3 regions of the Devosia ginsengisoli genome follow, and region 3 is predicted to be linked to each of the others. Evidence: predicted binding sites of a transcription regulator. Region 3 holds the regulator's gene; each other region holds the start of a gene.
The links. The regulator PhoB, encoded in region 3, activates phosphate uptake and scavenging genes when phosphate is short. The targets are predictions, from matches to a motif close to TGTCATNNANCTGTCAT.

Region 1: the regulator PhoB is predicted to act here: its motif matches at 3,533-3,549, upstream of FPZ08_RS09010 (esterase-like activity of phytase family protein).
Region 2: the regulator PhoB is predicted to act here: its motif matches at 4,850-4,866, upstream of FPZ08_RS08890 (inorganic phosphate transporter).

What each region holds. Positions count from the first base shown of each region.
Region 1 is NZ_CP042304.1:1,824,754-1,831,840, reverse strand. It holds gene FPZ08_RS09025 (heavy metal-binding domain-containing protein) at 1-314, opposite strand, end outside; gene FPZ08_RS09020 (hypothetical protein) at 388-894, shown strand; gene FPZ08_RS09015 (ATP-dependent helicase) at 1,070-3,412, opposite strand; gene FPZ08_RS09010 (esterase-like activity of phytase family protein) at 3,614-5,785, shown strand; gene FPZ08_RS09005 (AsmA family protein) at 5,939-7,087, shown strand, end outside.
Region 2 is NZ_CP042304.1:1,804,052-1,811,138, reverse strand. It holds gene miaA (tRNA (adenosine(37)-N6)-dimethylallyltransferase MiaA) at 1-42, shown strand, start outside; gene FPZ08_RS08915 (MATE family efflux transporter) at 39-1,451, opposite strand; gene FPZ08_RS08910 (DUF423 domain-containing protein) at 1,533-1,907, shown strand; gene FPZ08_RS08905 (hypothetical protein) at 1,978-2,253, shown strand; gene FPZ08_RS08900 (cold-shock protein) at 2,535-2,750, shown strand; gene FPZ08_RS08895 (NUDIX hydrolase) at 2,864-3,352, shown strand; gene FPZ08_RS08890 (inorganic phosphate transporter) at 3,349-4,848, opposite strand; gene FPZ08_RS08885 (acetolactate synthase 3 large subunit) at 5,213-6,982, shown strand; gene ilvN (acetolactate synthase small subunit) at 7,006-7,087, shown strand, end outside.
Region 3 is NZ_CP042304.1:2,001,847-2,008,933, forward strand. It holds gene pstC (phosphate ABC transporter permease subunit PstC) at 1-612, shown strand, start outside; gene pstA (phosphate ABC transporter permease PstA) at 615-1,979, shown strand; gene pstB (phosphate ABC transporter ATP-binding protein PstB) at 2,055-2,837, shown strand; gene phoU (phosphate signaling complex protein PhoU) at 2,867-3,574, shown strand; gene phoB (phosphate regulon transcriptional regulator PhoB) at 3,686-4,387, shown strand; gene FPZ08_RS09820 (MFS transporter) at 4,731-6,356, opposite strand; gene FPZ08_RS09825 (aldehyde dehydrogenase family protein) at 6,803-7,087, opposite strand, start outside.

The sequences.
Region 1 (7,087 bases), 180 kb from region 3:
AGCTTCACTGCAGTCCCCGAGATCGAAACCATCAGCATGGAACCGCCCTGGCCGACCACTTCATAGTCGAGATCGACGCCGACCACGGCATCGGCGCCCATGCGTTCGGCTTCGAAGCGCAGTTCCTCATAGGCCTGCCGGCGGGCATCGCGCAGCGCGCCCTCATAGGCGCCGGCCCGGCCACCGACAATGTCGCGGATGCCGGCGAACAGGTCCTTGAAGATATTGGCGCCGACAATCACCTCCCCGGTGACGATGCCGAGATAATCGCGGACAGGGCGGCCTTCGAGCGTGGGCGTGGTCGAGATGATCATGCGGTGTCTCCTGATGTGCTGGGCCAAGAGATAAGCCGCCATGCGTCCGCGCAAAAGAGTGGCGCAGAAATCTTTGGCCAAAAATGTCGAAGTCCGGGCAGACTGGCCGACATGGATCGAGAGCCGGGTTTCCGGCCGCAACCAAGGGATTTTCGCCGTGCTCGCCGTCACCAGCTATAACGAAGTCTATGTGCAACTGACTGCCGCCAAGGTGGAAGAGCAACTCGCCGCCTATGCCGCGCTCGCAGCCGCGGTAAAGGGCAATGCCAAGGCCGAAGCGGCGCTGGCCGGCTTTGCGTCCGGCTATTTCAACACCATGCTCCTCGCCCTCGATCACCACTTCATGCACCGCATGCGCGGCGCCGAAGGCAAGGACGGCAACCCGCTCAACGAAGTGCGGATGCTCAGCGTTTCCATCATGGAGCATGACGGGGTGCTGAAGGAGAACAAGACGATCAAGTACAAGGCGGAGAAGGCCGTGGCGGGCATCGCGGTGGGCCAGGAGATCGCGCTGGACGTGGAGACGTTCGAGCGGTTGGCGAAGGCTTATGTGGCGGAGATTGGGAAGCGGTTTCCTTAGCCACGGAGCAGCCACAACCACAGTGTCATCCCGGCCTTGAGCCGGGATCCATCTGAGATGGCTGTTCAACGGCGAAGTGCTTCGAACGGTCCACCTCGCGGCAGCGGAACGACCTCGGGATAGGCCCCGGCTCAAGGCCGGGGTGACATCGGGAATGGGGAGGAGCCGGAGCCCCTCAAGCCTTCTTGATAAAGCTCTCCAGCACCTTCTTGCGACCGGCTTTCTCGAACTCGATGCTGAGCTTGTTGCCCTCGATGTCGATGATGGCGCCGTAGCCGAATTTCAGATGAAACACCCGCTCGCCCACGCCGAAGGCGGAGCGGTCGTTGCCCAGGTCGACCGAGCGGGCGACGAGGTCGCCTTCGATGGTCAGGGGGCCGGCGCTCTTGCGATTGCCCTGCTGGGCGCGGGCGCGCTGCCAGCCGGGGGTTTCGTAGACGCTTTCGAACGGGTCGGCCTTGTTGAAGCGGCTGGTGGCGCCGCCACCATAGCCGTAGCCGCCATAGGACGAGCCGGTATCCTTGACCTCGACGGCGTCGGCCGGCAGTTCATCGAGGAAGCGGGACGGGATGGCCGATTGCCAGAGGCCGTTGATGCGGCGGTTCTGGGCGACCGAGAGACGGGCGCGCTTGCGGGCCCGGGTGATGCCGACATAGGCCAGGCGCCGTTCCTCCTCGAGCCCGGCGCGGCCGCTTTCGTCCATGGTGCGCTGGCTGGGGAACAGGCCTTCCTCCCAGCCGGGCAGGAAAACCGTGTCGAATTCTAGCCCCTTGGCCGAATGCAGCGTCATGATGGACACGGCGTCCTCGGCCTCAGCCGTGTCACGGTCCATCACCAGCGAGATGTGTTCCAGAAAGCCGCCCAGCGTCTCGAACTCTTCCATCGAGCGCACGAGTTCCTTGAGGTTTTCCAGGCGACCGGGGGAATCGGGGGATTTGTCGGCCTGCCACATGGCGGTGTAGCCGCTTTCGTCGAGGATTTGCTCAGCCAGCTCCCAATGCGGCATGGCGTTGAGACGGGCCGACCAGTTGTCGAACTGGCCGACCAGCTCGCGCAGGGTGGAGCGCTGCTTGGGCTTGAGCTCTTCGGTTTCGAGCAGCATGCGCGTGGCCGCGAGCAGCGAGACCTCGGCGGCGCGGGAGGCATTGTAGATGATCTGCACGGTCGAATCGCCAAGGCCCCGCTTGGGCACATTGACGATGCGCTCGAAGCTCAGCCCGTCGGATGGGTTGGAGACCACCCGCAGATAGGCAATGGCGTCGCGGATTTCCTTGCGCTCGTAGAAGCGTGGCCCGCCGATGACGCGATAGTTCAGCCCCAGCGTAATGAAGCGCTCTTCAAACGAGCGCATCTGGTGGGAGGCGCGGACCAGGATAGCCATGGAATTGAGGGCTTCGCCTGATCGTTGATAGTTCTCGATCTCGTCGCCGATGGTGCGGGCCTCTTCCTCGCTGTCCCACAGCGAGGTGACCGAAAGCGGCTCGCCCTGTTCGCCCACATCGGTCTGCAGGGTCTTGCCAAGCCGGCCTTCGTTGAAGGCGATCAGGGTCGAGGCGGCCTTGAGGATATTGGAGGTGGAGCGATAATTGCGCTCCAGCTTGATGACCTTGGCGCCGGGAAAATCCTTCTCGAAGCGCAGGATGTTGTCGACCTCGGCGCCGCGCCAGCCATAGATGGACTGGTCGTCATCGCCGACGACGCAGATATTGGCTTCGCTTGCGGGTTTTCCCTGAGCAAGGAGCCGCAGCCAGAGATATTGGGCGGTGTTGCTGTCCTGGTATTCATCGACAAGCATATATTTGAACTTGCCGTGGTAATAGGCCAGCACGTCCGGGTATTCCCGGAACAGGCGGATGTTTTCCAGCAGCAGGTCACCGAAATCGGCGGCGTTGAGCACCTTGAGTCGGGCCTGATAGTCGGCATAGAGCTTGGCGCCGCGGCCATTGGCGTAGCTGCCACTGTCGGCCGGCGAAATGTCCTTGGGCAGCAGGCCCCGGTTCTTCCACGTGTCCATCATCCCGGCGAACTGGCGGGCCGGCCAGCGCTTTTCGTCGATATTTTCGGCGTCGAGAAGCTGCTTGATGAGGCGGATCTGATCGTCCGTATCGAGAATGGTGAAGTCCGACTTCAGCCCCACCAGTTCGGCATGGCGGCGCAGGATGCGGGCGCCGATGGAGTGGAACGTGCCGAGCCACGGCATGCCCTCGACGCCTGATCCGACGAGGTGGCCAATGCGCTCCTTCATCTCGCGGGCCGCCTTGTTGGTGAAGGTCACCGACAGGATTTCCGACGGCCAGGCGCGCTTGGTGGTGAGAATGTGGGCGATACGGGTGGTCAGCACACGCGTCTTGCCCGTACCGGCGCCGGCTAGCACCAGCAGCGGACCGTCAATGGTCAGCACGGCCTCGCGCTGTTCCTCGTTGAGGCCCCTGAGATAATCAGGCGATTGCGACCGGCCGAACTGGCTGGTGATCGGCCCGGCAGAGGGGCGGTCGATAGGGTGGGGTGCACCGGGCATTAGGGGCCTTTCCATCGCCGCGTGCCGGGGCCGGCAGACGCAGCGCGGGGATTGACGAATCTTATTTTGTTCTCGTTGGCAATATAGGGTCTGGCGGGCCTGGTGTATAGAACGCCGCCCTGTCACCGATCCGTCATGGTTGTGTCACGGCGCTGTCTTTCCGCGGCCCTATGCGGAGCCTATTCCAACAGGGGCTCCATCATGCTTAAGCCAAGACATCTGGTCGCGATCACCGCCGCATTGCTGGCTACCACGGCTTCGGTTACCGCCGCCGAATATTTCAACCGCATCGCCAGCTTCCCGGTGGCGCTGAACAATCCCGATGCCGAAGCCGGCGTCGAGAATTCGGCCGAGATCATCACCGCCACCGAAGACGGCATGACGCTGGTCTATTCCAATGCCCTGCTGGGTGGCATCGGCTTTGTCGATATCACCGACCCGACCGCACCAAAGGCCGCAGGCTTCGTGGCGCTCGATGGCGGCCCGACCTCGGTCACCGTCATCGGCGGCAAGGCGCTGGTGACCTCAGACACGACCGAGGATTTCACCGCTCCGACCGGCTATCTCTCGGTCATCGACATCGCGACCAAGACCATCGAGACCACCTGCGACCTGGGCGGGCAGCCCGACGCCATCGCCAAGAATGCCGACGCCTCGCTGATCGCCATCTCGATGGAAAACCAGCGCAATGAAGACCTCAACGACGGCGTGATCCCGCAACTGCCGAGCGGCAATATCACCTTCTTCGACGTTGCCGACGGCACGGTCGATTGCGGTACGATGCGCGTCACCGAACTGGCCGGCGTAGCCGATTTCGCCGGTGAGGATGCCGAGCCGGAATATACCGATTTCAACAGCCTCAACGAACTGGCTGTGACGCTGCAGGAAAACAACCACATTGTCATTCTCAATGGCGAAACCGGCGCAATCATCAATGATTTCAGCGCCGGCAGTGTCGACCTCGAAGGGATCGATGCCACCGAAGACGGTCGCCTGAGCTTCACCGAGAGCCAGCCCGGCCGCAAGCGCGAGCCCGATGCCGTGCAGTGGCTCGATGAGAACCGTATTATCATCGCCAATGAAGGCGACTATGAAGGCGGTTCGCGCGGCTTCACCATCTTCCACAAGGACGGCACCGAGCTCTATGAGAGCGGCCCGTCGATGGAATATATCGCCGCCCAACTCGGCCACTATCCCGAAGGCCGTTCGGACGCCAAGGGCGTCGAGCCCGAAGGCATGGAAGTCGGCACGTTCGGCGAGACGAAGTTCATTTTCGTCAATCAGGAACGTTCCTCGCTGGTCGCCATCTACAAGGATACCGGCGATGTGCCGGAATACTGGCAGTCGGTCCCCTCGGGCCTTGGCCCGGAGGGCGCGCTGGCCATTCCGTCGCGCAATCTCTACGTGACCGCCAATGAAACCGATCTCAGCCCCGACGGGCTGGCCGGCGCCCATGTCATGATTTTCGAGCTCAGCGAAAGCGAGCCGGCCTATCCCCAGATCATGTCGGACCTCGATGCCGGCGGCAAGCCGATCGGCTGGGCCGCACTTTCGGGCGCCGTGGGCGATGCCGAAAAGCCGGGCATTCTCTATGCCGTCAGCGATAGCGCCTTCAGCGAAGCCTATATCTACGAGATCGACGCAACGGCCAAGCCGGCCCGCATCGTCAAGAAGACCGTGGTGACCCGCAATGGCGTTCCCGCGCAGAAGCTCGACCTCGAAGGCATCACGCTGGACGGCGAAGGCGGCTTCTGGCTGGCTTCGGAAGGCGATACGGCCAAGCTGACCCCGCATGCGCTCTACCACGTCAATGCCGATGGCGAGATCGAAGACGAGATCGCCTATCCGGCGGCCCTCTTGGCCGGCGAAACCCGGTCGGGCTCGGAAGGCGTGGCCAAGATCGGCGACACGCTGTGGATCGCCATCCAGCGCGAATGGAAGGATGACGAAAAGGGCTTCGTGAAGCTCGTTTCCTACAACCTCGAGACCGAAGAATGGGGCGCGGTGCGCTATCCGCTCGAAGCGGCGCCGGAAGGCGGCTGGGTCGGCCTCAGCGAAATCACCGTGCACGGTGACTACGCCTATATCATCGAGCGCGACAACCAGATCGCGGGCAAGGCCGCTCTCAAGGCGCTCTACCGTGTACCGGTAAGCGAGCTGGTTCCGGCCGAACTGGGCGGCGAATTGCCCACCGTGACCAAGGAACTGGTGCGTGACCTGGTGCCCGATCTTGCCGCCAATAACGGCTATGTGGTCGACAAGGTCGAGAGCTTCGCGGTCGACGCTGCCGGCAACGGCTTCGTGATCACCGACAATGATGGCGTCGACGACAGCTCGGGCGAAACCTTCTTCTGGTCCATCGGCGCGCTCTAAGGCGTTGCAAAAGCAATGAGAGTGGCCGGGCCGAAAGGTCCGGCCGCTTTGTTTTGGGCGCGACGAATCTGGCATGTATCGCGGCAAGGGCGGGGTTGCGCCGACCGCGTGCTTGCCTACACTCTGCCGCGGGAAATCGGATAGTCACGCACAGTGCTCAATCGCATCTACATCGTCGTCGGCCTGCTGGCGATCATCGTGCTGGCCGGCGCTTTCATCGCGCCGCATTTCATTCGCTGGAGCGACTATCGCGGGCGGATGGAAGAGCTGGCGACTTCTGTGCTCGGCACACCGGTCACCGTGCGGGGCGAGATCGACTTCACGCTGCTGCCGCAGCCCCGGCTGCGGTTTTCCGACGTGCTGGTGGGCTCGCCCGAAGAGCCGGCAGCGACGGTGGACAGTGTCGAAGCCGAGTTCGCGCTGATGGATTTCCTGCGCGACAATTATAACGTCACCAACCTTGTGCTGCGCCAGCCGGTGATCGATTTCACCGTGGATGAGAGCGGCTTTTTCGGCAGCGGCGTGGCGCTGGCTTCGGGCACTGGCGGGGTCGGGCTCGGACAGACCAGCGTGGTCGGTGCTACTGTGCGGCTGATGGATCGCCGCTCGGGCGAGACGTTCGTCGCCAGCGATGTCACCGGCGAATTGCGTCTTGGCGGGTTCAGCGGGCCGTTCTCGTTCCAGGGCAATGGGTCCTATCGCGACCAGTCCTATGGCGTGCGGTTCAATTCAAGCCTGGTCGATGATGCCGGCAAGGCGCGGGTGTCCCTGTTCGTACAGCCGCAATCGGCGGGCTTTTCCCTCTCGCTGGAAGGGCTGCTCGAGCCCGGCATGGCGCCGAAATTCGATGGCGACATGGTCTACCGCCAGAAGCCGGAGGCCACCGATGTGGCGACCGATATCCGCGGTGACCTGGTGCTGGAAAGCAAGGTCACTGGCTCGACCGACCGCATCGTGCTGTCAGGCTATACGTTGCGGCCGGACGAGAACCGGGCCGGTACGCGGCTGACCGGCGCGGCCAGTATCCAGCTTGGTGATGCCAGAAGTTTCGACGCGGTGATTTCCGGCGGCGTCTTCTCGCTGCCGCCGCGCGACGCCAAGGAGGATGCCTCCACTTTGCCCTATGAGGCGGTGCGGCTGCTGTCGGAGCTACCGGCGCCGATCATTCCACCCATGGCCGGGCGGGTGGGGATCGACCTGGCCGAGGTGAGCCTGCGGGGCTTTGCCCTGCGCAATGTGCGCATGGATGCACGTACCGATGGGGCGGGCTGGACCATCGAGCAATTCATCGCCCAATTGCCC
Region 2 (7,087 bases), 200 kb from region 3:
TTCCGCAACCGCTTCGGCGACTGGCCGCGGCGCGCAAGCTAGCGCGGGCGCAGCAGGCCGAGGCGTTCGCGCATGGCAAAGCGGGCGACCAGCACCACGGCGACGGCGGCGAGGCCTGCAGCCAGGCCGAGCCAGATGCCGACGCCGCGCCAGCCGATGACGAAGCCGAACAGCCAGGCGGTGGGCAGACCGATGGCCCAATAGCCCAGAATGGCGAAGACCATCGGGATCTTGGTGTCGCTGAGGCCGCGCAGCGCATGGGCGGCGACAACCTGGGCGCCATCGACGAGCTGGAACACCCCGGCCACGACAAGGAAGGTGCCGGCCAGCGCCAGCGCATGGGCGTTTTCCGGAACGCGCGGATCGAGGAACAGGGCGACGATGGACGGCCCCAGCGTGAGGAACAGGGCGCAGGAGACGGCCATGAAGGAAGTGCCCAGGGCAAAGGCGGTCCAGCCGGCCTTGCGGATACCCTCGGCGTCACCCCGGCCATAGGCCATGCCGACGCGAACGGTGGCGGCAATGCCCAGCCCCAAGGGCACCATGAAGGCCATGGAGGCGCATTGCAGGGCGATGGCGTGGGCGGCGACCTCATCAGTGCCCAGCAGGCCCATCAGCAGCGCTGCGGCGGTGAACAGGCCAACCTCGGCCAGCACGGTCAGCCCGATGGGCGTGCCGATGCGGAAGATTTCGCGGAAGCGCGGCCAGTCGGGCTTCCAGAGGCGCATCAACACATAGAAGCGCTTGAAGCGGCGCTGGCGCAGCACATAGGCCAGCATCAGGCCGAACATCACGATATTGGCCAGCACGGTGGCGAGGGCGGCGCCGCGCAATTCGAGGCGTGGCATGCCGAAATGGCCGAAGATCAACCCATAATTGGCGAAGGCGTTGAACAGCACGCCACCGACGGTAACCAGCAGAATGATACGCGTGGCGTCGAAGGCCGACAGCAGGGAGCGGAGCGCGATGATGGTGAGCGCGGGAAACAGCATCCACACGCCCACCTGGATATATTCCTCGGCCATCAGCGTGATGGTGGGGTCCTGTCCGAGCGCGGCATAGATGGGGCGGATCTGCAGCAGGATGGGCGTGAACAGCACGGCCAGCAGAATGGCCGCCCACATGCCCTGCCGCACGACGCGGCGGACCGCCTTGATGTCACGGGCGCCGCGCGCCTGCGCCACCAGGGGCGCCACGGCGCCGACAATGCCGACGCCGCAGACCAGGAAGGGCATGAGGAAAGTGGTCGCCAGCGTGCCGGCGGCGAGATGGGTCGGGCCGAGCCAGCCCAGCATGATGACGTCGGTTGCCGTCAACGCATTCTGCGCCAGTTGTGCGATGACCAGCGGCCATGCCAGCGCGAAGGTGGCGCGCAATTCGTCGCCCCAACTGGCTGACATGGAAAGGCTGGTGGCGGCTGCGCCGGACGCAACCGTGGCTGGTTCACTCATCTGGAAAGTCCTACTCGCGAGGGATTGCTCTAGAGGAAACCGCCCGGTAGCGGAAGGGGGGGGCACATGGAGAGACCCGGAATGAGCGGACGACATGAGGTGATGCGGCGCCTGACCCTGGCCCTATCGGGGCTCATCGGCGCAATGGGCGTAGCGGCCGCGGCGGGGGCCTCGCATGGCGATTCGCGGAACCTGGGGGCCATTGCCGCCATCGGCCTGGCGCATGGTCCGGCGCTGCTGGCCCTGGGGCTGGCGGGACGCGGTCGCCTGCCGGCCATTGCCGCGACATTGCTGGCGATGGGCACCATTATTTTTGCCGGCGATCTCGGCATGCGCGAATGGCTGGGGCACAGTCTGTTCCCCGGCGCGGCGCCGCTGGGCGGGCTCGGCATGATCGGCGGCTGGCTCGCCATTGTGCTGGTTGGGCTGGCCTGGAATGGACCCGATCGCAATTAGTTAAAATGTAGCCGGAACCAAATGCCGGTGTGCCGCATTCTTGCCCTCGATAGTTTTTGGAGGGTTTCCCATGCACAAATTCCTGATCATCGCCGCAACCTGCCTGTCGCTTGCCGCTTGCACCACTACTCAACAGGGGGCTGTCGTTGGCGGCCTTGGCGGCGCCGTGGTGGGCGCTGGCGTTACGGGCGGCAGCGCGGTTGGTACGCTGGTCGGTGCCGGTGTCGGCGCAGTGGCCGGCGCAGCGGCAGGTAATGTGCTCGGCCGTGTGTCCGGCAGCAACAATATCTGCATCTACGAACGCAACGACGGCAGCCGCTATCGCGACACCTGCCCGCGTGGCTGACAGAAGTTGCAGCATCGCCCCATGCTGCACGCGCCCTAGGGCGCCAGGGCCCTCGATCCGGAGTCCCTCCTGGATCGGGGGCTTTTCATCGACCAGTGAAACGCCTTGAATTTCTGACAGACAGCCGACACGTGACGACATCTTGCAGCGCTATCTGATCGACCGGCGGAGGCCGGGACCTTGGCTACCTCCTGATCTGTGAATCGTTTAGGCCGGGCCACAATGGCCCGTTTTCAACCCTTAGCCGCCCCCGGCGGCGTCCACTCGCGAGGACAAGTTCCATGGATACCATCACTGGTACCGTCAAATTCTTCAACACCACCAAGGGTTACGGGTTCATCTCGCCCGAGAATGGCGAGAAGGACGTATTCGTCCATATCTCAGCCGTCCAGCGGTCAGGCCTGCAGGGGCTTTATGAGGGCGACAAGGTGACCTATGAGCTCGAAACCGGCCGCGACGGCAAGGTTTCGGCGACCAACCTGACCCTGCTGCAGTAAACAGCGGCATCGCGTTTTCGAAGGGCCCTGCGGGGCCCTTTTTGCTGATCTCAGCATCGACAGAAGCAGCGGTGTCATGCGACTGTCCGGCCGTCGATCCGATGGAGAGTGCCATGCTGCGCGAATTCCTGAGCCACTGGAGTCCGAAGGTAGAAACCATGCCCGGGCAGCGGCAGTCCGGCGCGCTGCCCTATTCGGTCGTGGAGGGGCGCGTGGTCTTCCTGCTGATCACCTCGCGGCGCACCGGCCGCTGGATTTTCCCCAAGGGCGATATCGAACCGGGCATGACGCCCTGGGAGAGCGCGGCGCTGGAAGCTCTCGAAGAGGCCGGGGTCAACGGGCAGATCGGCACCGAGCCGGTCGGCAGCTATCGCTCGAGCGCCAGCGTCGATGGGTCGAGCCTGGTCGATGTCGATCTCTATCCGCTGCGCGTGGAAACCCAGCTCGACACCTGGAAGGAAATGGACCAGCGCCTGCGCCATTGGGCCGTGCTGCCCGAAGCGCGGCGGCTGCTCAATGACAGCGCCTTGTCGCGCCTGGCGGTGAAGCTGCAAATCCAGTTGCGCCGGGAATCGCAGGGCGCCGTTCCGCCGGCGGCCTAGCCGATCACCAGATCGAGTATCCAGAACAGTATGGCGGCCAGAACGGCCGAGGCCGGCACGGTGATGATCCAGGCCGCGGCGATACCCGTCACATGCTGCCGGCGCACCAGCTTGCGTCGCTCGCTCTTGCGTTCCCGCGACAGGGCGTCTTCGGGCGTGGCATTGAGCGCGGCCGGATCGACATGCTTGGCATGGATGGGAACGGCCGCGAAATCGAGATCGCGGCGGGAATAATATTCACGCAGGAAGCCGACACCGAAAATGCCACCCACTGCGATATGGGTCGATGAGACCGGCAGGCCCAAAGCCGAGGCCACGAGCACCGTCACCGCTGCCGACAGCGCCACGCAATAGGCCCGGATTTCGTTGAGCTTGGTGATCTGCTCGCCCACGGTGCGGATCAGCCGGGGGCCGAACAGCGCCAGGCCCAGCGAAATGCCGATGGCGCCGATAGCCAGCACCCAGAAGGGCAGGGCCAGGCCCGAGGATTCCATCTGCCCGGACTGCAATGTGGTGACGATGGCCGCGAAGGGGCCGATGGCATTGGCGACATCGTTGGCGCCATGGGCGAAGGACAGCAAAGCCGCCGCAACCACCAGCGGCAGGCGGAACAGGGTCGATACATGCTTCTTGCGGTTTTCCATGCCGATGGATTGGAAACGAACCAGCGGCATGGCGCCGATCCAGCCCAATGCGGCACAGACGATGCCCAGCGCCAGAACGACGGGCAGGTCCGGCGCCCAGATCCGGCTCAGGCCCTTGGTCGCGATATACATGGCAAAGATGCCGGTCATGCCGGCCACGATGATCGGCACCCAGATGCGCGCGGCGGACACCTTGTCGATGCGGTCGGTAATGGTGTGCTTGATCAGCAGCAGCAACAGCGCCGCGAAGAGGCCGCCCAGCACGGGTGAAATGACCCAGCTCGCCGCGATGGTGCCGATGACCGGCCAGGCCACGCTGCCCACGCCCGACGCGGCCACGCCGGCGCCGACGACGCCGCCAACCACGGCATGGGTGGTGGAGACTGGGGCGCCGATATAGGTCGCGAGATTGACCCAGAGTGCCGAGGCCAGCAGGGCCGCCATCATCAGCAATACGAACTGACCGGGCGGAATGGCATCGCCGATCAGCAGGTCGCGCGCCACGGTATTGACCACGTCGCCGCCGGCCAGCAGCGCTCCGGCCGCCTCGAATATGGCGGCGATCAGCAGCGCGCCGCCCATGGTGAGGGCCTTGGAGCCGACCGCCGGACCCATATTGTTGGCGACGTCATTGGCGCCGACATTGAGCGCCATATAGCCGGCAATGGCCGCGGCGATGACCACGAGATAGCTCATGGGGCCGTCGGTGACGGCGTAGCTGGCCCAGACCGCCGCGAGCAGCAGGAAGACCAGCGCAATGCCGGGCGCCGCCAGCGCGCGGGCCAGGTCCTGAGTGGCGTCTTCCAGCCCGGAAACCCGCTGCAGATCCTTGTCGAGGACGCTCTTGGCCATCTGTCATCAAACCGTCATAAAACCGTATCCCGCGCCAATAGCATTGTCTGAACCAATGGCCACCTGTTTTGCGCACAGACGGAATGCTCCTCCACGGTTTTTGGTTCAGACGGGCATGGTGGCCCGACAATCTGCGGCAGGCCCATTGACACCTTCGCGGCATTGCACCTATCAATGCGACCGCAAGTTTCATGGAGAGGTCCCGTGCGGGCACTCATTCTCGTAGTAGGTAGGCGCATCGGCAACGTGGGGTAAAACCCCGCGCGATAGCTGGTGCGCTGAAAACAGGTCCCGATGGGGCCTTTTTTATGTGCCCGGTTTTCGCCGCTACGAGACTGGGCCGGACTTTAGGAAGGAATTGACGATGGCCGAAAAAATGACCGGCGCGGAAATGGTGATCCAGGCGCTCGCCGACCAGGGAGTCGAACATATCTTCGGCTATCCGGGTGGCGCGGCCCTGCCGATCTATGACGCGATGTTCCAGCAGGATGTGGTCCAGCATATCCTGGTGCGGCACGAGCAGGGCGCGACCCACATGGCCGAAGGCTATGCGCGCTCCACCGGCAAGCCCGGCGTCGTGCTGGTCACCTCCGGTCCCGGCGCCACCAATGCGGTCACCGGCCTCACCGATGCGCTGATGGATTCCATCCCCATGGTCTGCATCACCGCGCAGGTGCCGACGACGCTGATCGGTACCGACGGCTTCCAGGAATGCGACACGGTCGGTATTACCCGCAGCTGCACCAAGTATAATTACCTGGTGAAGCGGGTCGAAGACCTGCCGCGCATCATGCATGAGGCCTTCCTCATCGCCACGACCGGCCGCCCTGGTCCGGTGGTCATCGACATTCCCAAGGATATCCAGTTTGCGCTGGGCGACTATTACAAGCCCGATCTCGATACCCTGCGCCACCAGAGCTACCGCCCGCAGATGGATGGCGATGCGGCTGCCATCGAGGCGGCGGTCGATCTCATGCTCAGGGCCGAGCGGCCGGTCTTCTATACCGGCGGCGGCGTCATCAATGCCGGGCCGCAGGCTTCCGAGCAGTTGCGCGAACTCGCCGAACTCACCGGCTTTCCGGTGACCTCGACGCTGATGGGGCTGGGCGCCTTCCCCGCGTCCAATCCGCAATGGCTGGGCATGCTGGGCATGCATGGTAGCTACGAAGCGAACCTGGCGATGCATGATTGCGACGTGATGATCAATATCGGCGCGCGGTTCGATGACCGTATCACCGGAAGGGTCGATGCCTTTTCGCCCAACAGCCGCAAGATCCATGTCGATATCGACCCCAGCTCGATCAACAAGGTCGTGCATGTCGACCTGCCGATCATCGGCGATTGCGAGCGCGTGCTGTCCGAAATGGTCCGCGTCTGGCGCAGCAAGACCAACCAGCCTCGCAGCGAGGCCATCGCGCCGTGGTGGAAGCAGATCCAGAAATGGCGCGATGTCGGCTCGTTCAATTTCAAGAATTCCGACACGGTCATCAAGCCGCAATATGCCATTCAGCGCCTCTACGAGGCGACGAAGCAGCAGAGCAAGGAAGTGTTCATCACCACCGAGGTCGGCCAGCACCAGATGTGGGCCGCCCAGCATTTCCACTTCGACAAGCCGAACCACTGGATGACTTCGGGTGGCCTGGGCACGATGGGCTATGGCCTGCCGGCCGCGGTCGGCGTGCAGGTTGCCCATCCCGACGCGCTGGTGATCGACATTGCCGGGGAAGCCTCGGTGCAGATGACGATGCAGGAACTCTCGACGGCGGTGCAGTATCGCCTGCCGATCAAGATCTTCATCCTCAACAATGAGCGCATGGGCATGGTTCGCCAGTGGCAGGACCTGCTGCATGGGTCGCGCTATGCGCATTCCTATTCGGAATCTCTGCCCGATTTCGTCAAGCTGGCCGAGGCCTATGGCGGCAAGGGTATCCGGTGCGACAACCCGACTGAACTCGACGCCGCCATTGCCGAAATGCTCGACTATGACGGCCCGGTGCTGTTCGACGTGCTGGTCGAGAAAGACGAGAACTGCCTGCCGATGATTCCGTCGGGCAAGCCGCATAACGAAATCATCCTGCCCGACACCGCCAATATCGGCGACATCATCGACGAGAAGGGACGGGCGCTCGTCTAGGGCGCTGCAGAGGAGAAACGCACATGAACGCACATCTGCAGCCGACCGGCTCGGCCTATTTCATCACCAAGGAAACCCAGGACATCGAGCGGCATACGCTCTCGG
Region 3 (7,087 bases):
AGCCAGTATGCCCCGGCCCAGTTGCGCGCCGTCGCCAAGCCGATGATCGAAATCCTCGCCGGCATCCCCACCATCGTCTTCGGCTTCTTCGCTTTGGTCACGGTCGGCCCCTTCCTGCGCGATCTCGGCAATCTGATCGGCCTCTCCATCAATGCCACCAGCGCCCTGACCGCCGGCATCGTCATGGGCATCATGATCATCCCCTTCGTGTCGTCCCTGTCCGACGACATTCTCAACCAGGTCCCCCGCACCCTGCGTGATGGCGCCTATGGCCTGGGCGCCACCCAGTCCGAAACCATCCGCAACGTGCTGCTGCCCGCGGCCCTGCCCGGCATTGTCGGCGCCTTCCTGCTCGCCGTCAGCCGCGCCATCGGCGAAACCATGATCGTGGTGCTGGCCGCCGGCAATGCCCCGGTCCTGCGCGGCAATCCCTTCGAGCCGGTCGCCACCATCACCGTCTCCATCGTCAACCAGCTCACCGGCGACACCGATTTCACCGGGCCGCAATCGCTGGTCGGCTTCGCGCTGGGCCTCACGCTCTTCGTCATCACGCTCGGCCTCAATATCGTCGCCCTCTACATCGTCCGCCGCTTCCGGGAGCAGTACGAATAATCATGACCGATACGCTCTCCACCACCCGCCAGGCCTCCCTCGAACGCACGCAGCGCATCCGCGCCGGCCTGCGCCGCCGCCACCTCGGCGAAACCATCTTCCGCGGCCTCGGCCTCGCCGCCATCGTGCTGGCTCTGGGCTTTGTCGCCCTGCTCTTCGTCGATGTGGTGCGCAAGGGTGTCCCCGCCTTCACCCAGTCCAACCTGCATCTTGCGGTCAATTTCGACCCCGAAGTGGTCAAGGTCGATCCAGCCCCGGTTCGCGACGCCTTCGCCTCCCAGGCCGAATACACCGCCGCCAGCCTCAAATGGCAGCGCGACGTCGCCTTGCTGAACTGGAACAAGGTGGTCGAAGCCTCGCTTCGGGCCGCCGCGCCCGCCGATTTCGAGATCGACAGCCGCCAGATCCTCTCCATCGCCGAAACCGACGCCCGCCACGATATCCGTGAAATGTTCGTCGCCGACCCGTCCCTGCTCGGCCAGACCGTCGAGGTCGACGTACTCGCCTCGGCCAATGCCGCCAACTGGATCAAGGGCAATATCGACCGCTCGCTCGGCGATGCCCAGCAGCAGCTTTCGGCCCCGGCCCGCGCCCTCATCGATCAATTCGTCGACAACGGCACCATCTCCAACGGCTTCGCCTGGTCCATCTTCACCAATGTCGACAGCCGCGCTGCCCCCGCTTCGGCAGGCCTGCTCGGCGCCTTTGTCGGCACTATCTGGATGATGCTGATCGTTATCATCCTCGCCGTGCCGATCGGCGTGGCCGCGGCCGTCTATCTCGAGGAATTCGCACCCCGCTCGCGCTGGACCGATCTCATCGAGGTCAATATCAACAATCTCGCCGCCGTGCCCTCCATCGTCTTCGGCCTGCTCGGCGCCGCCGTCTTCATCAACTACATGCACCTGCCCATTTCCGCCCCCATCGTCGGCGGCCTGGTGCTGACCCTGATGACCCTGCCCACCATCATCATCGCTACCCGCGGTGCCTTGCAGGGCGTTTCCCCCGCTCTCCGCCAGGCCGCGCTGGGCATGGGCGCCTCGCGCACCCAGATGGTGTTCCACCACGTCCTGCCGGTAACCTTCCCCTCCATCCTCACCGCCACGATCATTGGCGTGGCGCAGGCCCTGGGCGAAACCGCGCCGCTGCTGCTCATCGGCATGAAGGCCTTCGTCGCCTCGGTCCCCCTGACCCCGCTCGATCAGGCCACCGCTTTGCCCGTCCAGATCTATCTCTGGCAGGGCAATGAAAACCGCAATTTCTTCGAACCGCGCACCGCCGCCGCCATCATGGTCCTGCTTGCTGTGATGATCCTGCTCAACGGCGTCGCCATCTACCTGCGCTCGCGCCTCGAAAAGCGCGCCTAGCGAACGACAAGGATGAGTCAAATGGATATGGTCGCCGGCAAGGTTAAGATGACCCAGCAATCAGTGAAATCAGCCATGAACCCGACCGACATGCTCGAACGCCCGATCCGGCTTACCGCCCGCGACGTCACCGTCCACTACGGCGCCAAGCAGGCCTTGCACGGCATTTCGATCGACATTCCCGACCGCGCCGTCACCTCCTTCATCGGACCTTCGGGCTGCGGCAAATCCACCTTCCTGCGCTGCATCAACCGCATGAACGACACGATCGAGGGCGCCAAGGTCGGCGGCACGATCAAGCTCGACGGCGAGGATATCTACGATCCCTCCCTCGACGTAGTCGAGCTGCGCGCCCGCATCGGCATGGTGTTCCAGAAGCCCAATCCCTTCCCCAAGTCGATCTATGAAAACGTCGCCTATGGCCCTCGCATCCACGGCCTGGCCCGCAACAAGGCCGACATGGACGAGATCGTCGTCTCCTCGCTGCGCAAGGCGGGCCTCTTCGAGGAGGTCAAGGATCGCCTCAACGAGCCCGGCACGGGCCTCTCCGGCGGCCAGCAGCAGCGCCTCTGCATCGCCCGCGCCATTGCCGTCGGCCCCGAAGTCATCCTGATGGACGAGCCCTGCTCGGCGCTGGACCCCATCGCCACCGCCATCATCGAGGAACTGATCGATGAGTTGCGCGAGAACTACACCATCGTCATCGTCACCCACTCGATGCAGCAGGCCGCCCGCGTTTCGCAGAAAACGGCCTTCTTCCACCTGGGCAACCTGATCGAGGAAGGCGTCACCGAAGACATCTTCACCAACCCGGTCAACAAGCAGACCCAGGACTATATCATGGGCCGCATCGGCTGATCCGCCTGCGGTTTGAAGAGGATTTCACCATGCCCACCGGCACCGAACACATCGTTACCGCCTATTCCGACGAGCTGACCGGCCTTGCCCAGTTGATTGCCGAAATGGGTGGCCAGGTCGAAGTCGCCATCGAAAACGGCACCAAGGCCCTGCTCAAGCTTGACCGCGAACTGGCCGATCTCACCATCATCGCCGACCAGCGCATCGACGACATGCAGCGCCGCATCGACGACATGGCCGTCTCCATGATCGCCCGCCGCCAGCCAATGGCCTCCGACCTGCGCGCCATCATCACCTCCATCCACGTCGCCTCCGATCTCGAGCGCGTCGGCGACATGGCCAAGCAACTGGCCCGCCGCTCGCTCAAGCTCGAAGGCATGAACCTGCAGCCCACCTTCTATAACGGCGTCAAGAACATGACGGCCCTGGTACTGCGCCAGATCAAGGAAGCGCTGGACGCCTATTCCAACCGCGATTCCGCCCGCGCCATCGAAGTCTGCAATCGCGATGACGAAGTCGATGCCATGCATACCTCGCTGTTCCGCGAACTGCTCACCTACATGATGGAAGACCCGCGCAACATCACGCCCTGCACCCATCTGCTGTTCTGCGCCAAGAACCTCGAACGCATCGGCGACCACGCCACCAACATCGCCGAGCGCGCCTACTACCTGCAGACCGGCAAGCAACTCACCGCCGACGTCCAGGAACTCCAGCGCACCCAGATCAAGGCCTGATCTGAGCCACACCCACCGCACTGCACCTCCCCCTTGAAGGGGGAGGTTGGGAGGGGGTGGGGCCAAGAGCACCGCAGCCCGGTGCTGAACATCAACGTGGGAGCCACCCCCATGCCTGCCACCATTCTCGTGGTCGAAGACGAAGGCGATATCGCCATCCTGCTGCGCTACAATCTCGAAGCCGAGGGCTTCCGCGTCGTCACCGCCGAATCCGGCGACGAGGCCCAGCACGCCATCCAGGAAAAGCTGCCCGACCTGATCCTGCTCGATTGGATGCTGCCCGAAATTTCCGGCATCGAACTCTGCCGGCGCCTCCGCGCCCGCGAGGAAACCGCCCGCGTGCCGATCATCATGCTCACCGCCCGCGGCGAGGAAGAAGAGCGCGTCCGGGGCCTCGCCACCGGCGCCGACGACTATGTCGTCAAACCCTTCTCGGTCCCCGAACTGGTCGCCCGCATCCACGCTCTGCTGCGCCGCGCCAATCCCAACCTCGTCACCGCCGCCCTCAAGGTCGGCGACCTCGAGCTCGACCGCACCACCCACCGCGTGCGCCGCGCCAACCGCGACGTGCATCTCGGCCCCACCGAATACCGCCTGCTCGAATACCTGATGCGCCATCCCGGCCGCGTCTATTCCCGCGAGCAACTGCTCGATGGCGTCTGGGGCAATGACGTCTATGTCGACGAGCGCACCGTCGACGTCCATATCGGCCGCCTCCGCCGCGCCATCAACCGCGGCCGCGAAACCGACCCCATCCGCACCGTCCGCGGCGCGGGATATGCGTTTGACGAGCGTTTCGCGCAAGTCGCCTGAGTACCACGAAAGCAGCCACACCCACGGTGTCACCCCGGCCTTGAGCCGGGGCCCATCCCGAAATCTTTCAGCGCTCTGCGATGGTGGAAATCTCTCAAGATGGATCCCCGCTTTCGCGGAGGAGTCTTTACTTGAATCGCTAAGGCTTGGGGCGTTTCCCTTCTCCCCTTGTGGGAGAAGGTGCCCGAAGGGCGGATGAGGGGGCTTTGAGTCATCAACGCCCCTGGAAGCATGGGATGGCGCAGCCCCCTCACCCGGAAATCCGCTGAACGCGGATTTCCACCCTCTCCCACGAGGGGAGAGGGTAGGCGGCCTCATGCGTTCGTCGGTTATCTAAGTCTCCCTAAACCTCCGGCCCTTCCCTTAGCGGCGTATCATCCCGCAGCGGCACGGTCTGCCGCTCGATCATCCGTCGCACTTTCGGCAGTCCCTCACCCCGATGCAGCGCCCGGATCAGTTCGGTATTTTCCGAATCCGCCTTGGTCCGCCGCAGATTGTGCCGCAGGTAATCGATCCAGGTCGGCACATGGTAGGATTCGGTCCAGGTCTCCGGATGCTCCAGGTCGCGCAGCAGCGCCCATTGCCGCGCCCCGTCCCGAATGCGGATTTGCCGCCGCTCGGCCATCAGCGCCAGGAATTGCGGAATGTCCTCCTGGGCGATCACATAGTCGATCATCGCCAGGATCGGCCCGCTGCGCGGCCGCAGGTCCAGCCTGAGGATCGGCTCGTTGAACGTACCGAGCGGGTTGAGGTCGCGCGCATTGAACTGTGGCAGCGGCAGCCGGAAGCCCACCAGCGCACAGACCAGCAATACCCATCCGGCCAGCGTCAGCGCCCAGCCTGGCCCCACCGCATCGGCCGAAAGACCCCAGATCCAGCTGCCCGCCGCCATGCCGCCAAAGGTTGCCGTCTGATAGAGCGAGAGCGCCCGCCCCACCACCCAGCGCGGCGATGACAGCTGGATCGACACATTGAACAGCGACAGCGACAGCACCCAGCAGGCCCCGGCCGGTAGCAGCGCGAAATGGCTCAGCACCGGGTCGCGGCTGAACCCCACCAGGGCGCAGCTCACCGCAAAGCCCACACAGGCCAGCCGCACGATCACTTCATTGCTGTAGCGCTCGCGCACCTGCCCGTTGAGGAAGGCGCCCCCGATCGCACCCAGCCCGAAACAGCCCAGCAGCGTGCCATAGACCAGCGCCCCGCCGCCCACATATTCGCTCGCCACCGACGGCAGCAGCGCCAGCACGGAAATCGCCCCGAACCCGAACAGGAACGCGCGCAGCAACACCGTCATCAGGTTGGGCGACAGCGACACATAGCGGATGCCGGCCCACATGGCGCTGCCGAAATTTTCGCGCGGCAGCCGGTTTGCCGGCCGCTCCGGTTTCCACCGCCCCAGCGCGACGATCAGCGGCACATAGGATATCGCATTGACCGTAAAGGCCGCCCCGGCCCCGGCCAGCGCCACGATCAGCCCGCCCACCGCCGGGCCGACGCTGCGCATCATGTTGAAGCCCATCGAATTGAGCGTCACCGCGCCGGCCAGTTCCTGCCGCGGCACGATATCGCCCATCGAGGCCTGCCATGATGGATTGAACAAAGCCGTGCCGCAGCCGATCAGGAAGGTGAAACCCAGCAGCAGCCACGGGCTGAGCATGCCGAGAAAAGCCAGCACAGCCAGCGCCACCGACACCACCATCATCCCGCCCTGCGCGATCAGCATGATGGTGCGCCGGTCGAAATTGTCGGCCAGGGCGCCCGAGGCCAGCGAGAACACCATGATCGGCAGTGTGGTCGACGCCTGCACCAGCGCGATCATGTTGTGCGAGTCCGTCAGCGTGGTCATCATCCAGCCGGCGCCCACCGACTGCACCAGCCCGCCCAGGTTGGACACCAGCGTCGCCAGCCACAGCAGCCGGAAGGTTTCATGCCGGAACGGCGCCAACACGGACATTCGCTCAGCCATAACGCCTTCTCTTGCCTCCAATGTCCGGACTGGCCAAGCCTGCTTCGGCAGGCGCGGCATCGACCGGATCACAATGAGGGAGAATTCTCCGTTGCGCCAGCCACCAGAAGGCGCGTCAGACGCCAAACAACAGCCCGCGGCTTTCGCCACTTGCTGCGCTCGATGTTAACAGTCCGCTAACCAATTCGCGGTGAATGCGGTCCGTTTTCGGCACCCCGAAAAAACTTATCCCCGCAAACGGCCTATCGGCTCCTGCCCACCCTCCCCCTTGAGGGGCTTCGCACCGGCCGAAGGCAAGTTTGCTCCAGTGGAGCAAACCTAGGTAAGAAGGCCATGAGGCCTATGGCCGAATGGCTGGTAGCGTCGCTAGGCCCAAAAGGGCCGTAGCAGAGCTAGGGAGGGGGTAGCCTTGGGACCACCGATAGCCCCCCCCTCCCCATCATTCCCTAGCCAGCGGCAGTGTAAGCCGTCTTCACCACGGTGAAGAATTCGGCTGCATACTTGCCCTGCTCGCGCGGACCATAGCTCGAGCCCTTGCGCCCACCGAATGGCACGTGGAAATCCACACCCGCCGTCGGCACATTGACCATCACCATGCCGGCTTCGGCATTGCGCTTGAAATGTGTCGCATACTTGAGCGACGTGGTGACGATGCCGGCGCTGAGGCCGAATTCGGTGTCATTCGCCGTCGCCAGCGCCTCGTCATAATCCTTGACCCGGATGACCGATGC